DNA from 2 places in the Marinilactibacillus sp. GCM10026970 genome. Region 2 is predicted to be linked to the other one. Evidence: predicted binding sites of a transcription regulator. Region 2 holds the regulator's gene; the other holds the start of a gene.

Region 1 (3,158 bases), on a different contig from region 2:
CGCTCAATCAAGATCGCCTGACAAATGTCGCTTTAATTGGCGTTGGGAATCTTGGACAAGCACTATTGAACTATAATTTCAGACGTAGCAATAATACAAGAATTAGTGCGGGCTTTGATGTGAATAAAGAACTGATTGGTACGGTTCATCAGGGCGTACCTGTTTATCATATTGATGAGATGGTAGAACAACTTGATTTACAGCAGATAGATGTTGCGATACTGACGGTCCCTTCAGAAATCGCTCAAGAAATGGCGAACAAATTAGTTGAAGGTGGCGTGAAAGGAATCATGAACTTTACCCCTATTCGAGTAAATGTGCCGGATAACATCCGAGTACATAATGTCGATTTGACTAATGAACTTCAAACATTGATTTATTTCATCAACTATTATCAAGAGTTAGATGAAGCTGAAGATGAAGTCATGATTGATGAAGATACAGGAGAACTTTTCGTCGAAGAAGACTAAAAAGATAAAAAAACTGCAGGCTATTCGTTCAAAAACTTGAACGAGCAGCTTGCAGTTTTTTTAGACTTTATAATTTTTTTTGATTTTATAGTAGACCTGCACTAAACGGCTTCCTTGAACAAAGTCCCGGGTAGCTAGAAAGACAAACAGTATAGGGAAAAAGTCCCAACCGTCTCTTTGAACGGAACTAATTGTTACATAGATCAGTGCGGCAAACATAGCGTATTTCAAGAAAATATAAGTGAGTAGTTGCTTGGTTGTCATCAGAAAATCCTTTCATAAAACGCGTTCTTTATAAGAAAAATTCTACAAGTATAGCGAATGTATTCATTAAACAGTGAGCGATAATGGGTGTCCAGATATTTTTGGTCTTGTAGTATAGCCAAGAAAAGACAAGCCCCATAACGGAATAAACCAAAATCCTACCATCAAAGTGAATCAAAGCGAAGGCTAAAGAACTGATTATTGCGGCGCCAACACCACCGATTTTTCCAACACTTAAACCAAATAAAACTTTTCGAAAAACAAATTCTTCCATGATAGGGCCAGCGATGGAAACAATCACGATGAAATAAGGATAACGCTTGACGATTTCAAGGATTCCCTGGGTATTTTGTGAGGTGATCGGTGTTCCTAAGAAATTCACTTCAATAAGTGTAGCGATATACTGGGAAACAACTGCAATCACGAATCCTACCACTCCCCAGATCATCACTTTAGATTTCTGTAAGCTGAAGGGTTTTTCAAAGAAAAGATCGAATCGTTTTTTTCTATCTAGGAAGATTATAAGCCCAGCACCTAAAATAAATAAAAGGATATTCGACCAAATTCCCCCAGTAGGCTGTAGAGAAGCAGGTAATAACTGACTAGATAAGATCGTTAAGAATTGAATCATAATGTAAATCAATACGATTTGTAGTCCGGTTTTCTTTTTGTTGTCTGTGTCCATGTGACTCATCCTCGCTCTATCATAACGTTCAGTCAAAGCTGACAATACTAGTAACTTAACATAAAAACCAAGCGTATTCCAGATGAGATTTTTAATTGATTTTTTAACATCAAAAGGCTTGCAAGAAATCCTCGTTTTGAATATACTAAGTATTGGAGTTAGCACTCGGACACTTAGAGTGCTAACACGAATCTAATCAACTAAAAAATTATCGGAGGGATAACACCATGTTAAAACCTTTAGGAAATCGTGTTCTTCTAGAAGTCATCAAAGAAGAAGAAAAAACTGTAAGTGGACTTGTTTTACCAGAATCGGCAAAAGAAAAGCCACAGACAGCAAAAGTTGTAGCAGTAGGTAATGGTAAAGTACTGGAAGACGGCAGACGTGCAGAAGTCGATGTTGCTGTTGGAGAAAAGGTTATTTTCGAAAAGTACGCAGGCTCTGAAGTGAAATACGAAGGTAAAGATTACCTAGTGCTTAAAGATACAGACATCATTGCTGTAGTAGAATAGTTTTTCACACTTGTAAAGCATTCGTATCAATAAGGTCAAATCAATTTTACAATATAAAAATAAAAATCGAACAAAAAATTTACTAAGAGGTGAATGGAAACCATGGCTAAAGATATCAAATTTTCTGAAGACGCACGTGCAGCTATGCTACGTGGAGTTGACAAATTAGCAAATACAGTAAAAGTAACATTAGGACCCAAAGGAAGAAACGTTATTTTAGATAAAGCTTTCGGTGCTCCTCAAATCACTAACGACGGTGTAAGAATTGCCAAAGAAATCGAACTTGAAGATCAGTTTGAAAACATGGGTGCTCAATTAGTAGCCGAAGTTGCAAGCAAAACAAATGATATCGCTGGTGACGGTACGACTACAGCAACTGTTTTAACTCAAGCTATCGTAAACGAAGGAATGAAAAACGTGACAGCTGGAGCAAATCCAGTAGGAATCCGTCGCGGAATCGAAATGGCAACAAGAAAAGCTGTTGAAGCACTACATGAAGCTTCTACTAAAGTTGAAGGTAAAGAATCCATCGCTCAGATCGCTGCGATTTCTTCTGGAGACGAAGAAATTGGTCAATTACTAGCAGATGCTATGGAAAAAGTTGGTAGTGATGGCGTCATCACCATCGAAGAATCTCAAGGGATCGAAACAGAACTTGACGTTGTTGAAGGTATGCAATTCGACCGTGGTTACCTTTCTCAATACATGGTAACAGATAATGAGAAAATGGAAGCTAACCTTGAAAATCCATACGTTTTAATTACAGACAAGAAAATTTCTTCTGTTCAAGATATTCTTCCTGTACTTGAAAACATTATGCAACAAAACCGTCCATTACTGATTATTGCGGACGATATTGAAGGAGAAGCATTGCCTACTTTAGTATTAAACAAAATCAGAGGAACGTTGAATGTTGTAGCAGTTAAAGCACCTGGTTTCGGTGACCGCCGTAAAGGTATGCTTGAAGATATCGCGATTCTGACAAATGGTACAGTGATCACTGATGATCTTGGACTAGACTTGAAAGATATGACGATTGATCAATTAGGTGTTGCTGGTAAAGCGGTTGTTACAAAAGACAACACAACACTTGTTGAAGGAACTGGCGACAAAGGTAACATCGAGCAACGTGTTGCAATGCTTCGCGCACAAGCAGAAGAAACAAATTCTGAATTCGACCGTGAAAAATTACAAGAACGTATTGCAAAACTTGCAGGCGGAGTGGCT
Region 2 (3,158 bases):
ACAGTATTCATGAAATCAGAGTTACCTGTTTTTTCAGAATTTCCAATTATTTTTTATAAAGACAGCAAAGCTGTTGCGATCTATTCTGAACATCCAACAAAATTAGATAGGATTAAACCAATCAAAGTATTGAGAACAGAAGTGTAGGTGAACGTATGAAAATTATTAAGATCCATCATCCTTATGATCCATCAGCGATTTTTCCAGATGATATTGTATTAATATTAGGATTTTTTGATGGTATTCATAAAGGACATAAAGCTGTTATTGAAACAGGTGTAAAATTAGCAAAAGAAAAAGGGGTAAAAGCAGCTATGATGACGTTTAACCGTCATCCTGCATTTGTATATAGAAAATTTGACCCAGAGTATCACTATTACCTAACCCCCATCAAGAGAAAAGAAGAACTGCTTGAGCAGACAGGAATTGATATTTTATATGAAGTAGATTTCACTTCCAGCTTTGGTACTTTAGCACCACAAGAATTTGTGGATCAGTATATTGTAGGATGGAATGCTAAGGCAGTCGTAGCGGGGTTTGACTATACTTATGGTAAAGCAGACATTGCTAATATGGACAATCTAAGTCAGTTCGCTAAAGGTCGATTTGAAATTCATCAAGTACAAAAACAACTAGCTTCTGAACAAAAAATTAGTTCTACTCGTATCAGAAAATGTATTGTAGAAGGCAACATGGACGAAGCAAATGATCTTTTAGGCTATGTTTATGAAACTTCAGGTTTTGTAATCCATGGAGATGCTAGAGGACGCACAATTGGTTATCCGACAGCAAATGTTTTATCAGATCCAGATGTCTTTATGCCTAAAATTGGTGTGTATGCTGTTAAGATGTTTGTGGATGACGTTTGGCATGATGGAATGGCGTCGATTGGTTATAACCCGACATTTGGCTATAGAAAAGATATTTCTGTTGAAGTAAATATCTTCGATTATAAAAAAGAAATATATGGTGAAGATGTTCGAATTAAATGGGTTAAGTACTTGAGAGATGAAGTGAAATATGAATCCAAAGAAGGGTTGATTGATCAACTCATTCTTGATGAAAAAGAATCTAGAGCGATTTTATCAAAGGTCAAAATAAATCAAATTTAATAGTTGACAAGTTAAGGATCATTTGTTAAATTATAGTTGTGTTAGCACTCGGTTATGTCGAGTGCTAATTTAATGAAAGTGTTAAGATAGAAGACTTTTGGGTCTTTGCTATTAAATGATTGAAATTATAGATGTCTCTAGCGTGCTTAGGGAGATGATGCACATGTTGACAAAGAGACAGTTGGCTATTTTGGAGACAATCATCAGGATATACACAACAACAAGTATGCCTGTTGGTTCAAAAAGATTAGTCGACGAAACAAATATCGATGCGAGTTCTGCAACGATTCGGAATGAAATGAGTTATCTTGAGAAAATGGGCTTTATCGAAAAGACACATTCGTCTTCGGGTAGGGTACCTTCTTTGAAAGGTTATCGATTTTATGTCGATCATCTCATTCGTCCAAAAAAGGTCGAACAAGATCAGATTGTTATGATCAATAATACATTTGATAGTCATGTACGTCAGATGGATGATTTGTTTCATCAGTCCGCTCAATTATTGTCGCAGCTAACAAGTTACACAGCTTTCGTTCTTGGACCTCAAGGAAAGACAAGCAAATTGATTGGTTTCAGACTTGTGTTACTGAACCATCAACAAGTTATGGCTATCATTCAAACGGATACGGGTGCGATAGAAAACACAGTTTTCCAGATTCCTGAACACGTCAATGAGTCAGATATCGAAAAAGTGACGAACATTTTTAACCAGCATTTAGTGGGAAAATCGCTATATGAGGTTTATCAGAAACTTCAAAACGATATACCGCTGCTGGTCAACAAGTACGCTGCCACTGCTTCAGATATGTTGATGACCATTCAAACAGTCTTTGGTGAGTCGCAAGAAGAACGGCTGCATGTTTCAGGGAAAATGAATCTACTTGATTTCACTGAAAACATGGATAGAAAAAAATTGAAGTCTTTGTATGAATTGCTCGATAACGATCTGGATCTGAATACGATTTTAAGTCGTGTAACAGAAGATTTTGAAGTGAAGATCGGTAGTGAACTCAATCACGAATTGTTTGATGAATTCAGCTTAGTTACGGCTACTTACAAAGTAGACGGTCATGGGGATGGAATAATAGCTGTTCTTGGGCCGACAAGTATGCCTTACGACCAAACTTTTGGTGTATTAGAAGCATTCAGAAAGCAATTATCAGCTAATTTACTCAGATTTTATTTAGAATAATGTTTAAAGTGAGGGCTATATATGGAAGATAATAACGAAGAAATTTTAGATCAAGAAGTTGAAGCGACAGAAGATGAAACAGAGCAAGTTGAACTTGATCCAGTTCAAGAAGAACTTGAAAAAACAAAACAAGAATTAGAAGAAGTACAAGACCGTTATATCCGACTTCAAGCAGAACTAGCAAATATTCAAAAGAGAAACCAAAGAGAAAGAGAACAAGCTACTCGTTACCGTTCTCAGGACTTGGCAAAGCAATTGTTACCAGCATTAGATAATATGGAACGTGCATTAACCATTGAAGTTGAAGATGAAGCTGGCAAAAACTTGAAAAAAGGGATTGAAATGGTTGTGGAAAGCATCAATCATGCGCTTAAGTCAGAAGGCATAGAAGTCATTGAAGCTGAGGGCCAGCCGTTTGATCCAAACTTCCACGAAGCATACACTCAAGTGCCTGCTCAAGAAGGTCAAGACAGCAATGTTGTTGCACAAGTATTTGAAAAAGGATATAAATTAAATGACCGTGTTTTACGTGCGGCGAAAGTAACCGTAACACTTTAATTGTTAAAGTTATTTAAAAATAAAAATTTTAAAAAGCAAAGGTGAGATTATAATGGGTAAAATTATTGGTATTGATTTAGGAACAACAAACTCTGCTGTAGCAGTTCTTGAAGGTGGAGAATCTAAGATCATTCCTAACAAAGAAGGAAACCGTACGACTCCTTCCGTTGTTTCTTTTAAAGATGGCGAAATTCAAGTAGGGGAAGTTGCTAAAAGACAAGCAATCACTAACCCGAACACTGTGATTTCAATTAAACGTCACATGGGTGAAAACTTTAAAGTTGAAGCTGAAGGAA

Evidence for each region. Region 2 encodes HrcA, which represses chaperone genes, less so after heat shock. Its sites were predicted from a motif close to TTAGCACTCNNNNNNNNNGAGTGCTAA; they were not measured.
Region 1: groES (co-chaperone GroES) is a predicted target of HrcA. The motif match lies at 1,578-1,604, and genes of this name have one in related genera.

What each region holds. Positions count from the first base shown of each region.
Region 1 covers NZ_JBHSUL010000021.1:3,423-6,580, forward strand. Annotated here, with positions in the region: gene ACFP65_RS06300 (redox-sensing transcriptional repressor Rex) at 1-470, shown strand, start outside; gene ACFP65_RS06305 (DUF4305 domain-containing protein) at 531-734, opposite strand; gene ACFP65_RS06310 (CPBP family intramembrane glutamic endopeptidase) at 763-1,419, opposite strand; gene groES (co-chaperone GroES) at 1,647-1,931, shown strand; gene groL (chaperonin GroEL) at 2,034-3,158, shown strand, end outside.
Region 2 covers NZ_JBHSUL010000034.1:41,816-44,973, reverse strand. Annotated here, with positions in the region: gene truB (tRNA pseudouridine(55) synthase TruB) at 1-147, shown strand, start outside; gene ribF (riboflavin biosynthesis protein RibF) at 156-1,112, shown strand; gene hrcA (heat-inducible transcriptional repressor HrcA) at 1,276-2,304, shown strand; gene grpE (nucleotide exchange factor GrpE) at 2,326-2,862, shown strand; gene dnaK (molecular chaperone DnaK) at 2,915-3,158, shown strand, end outside.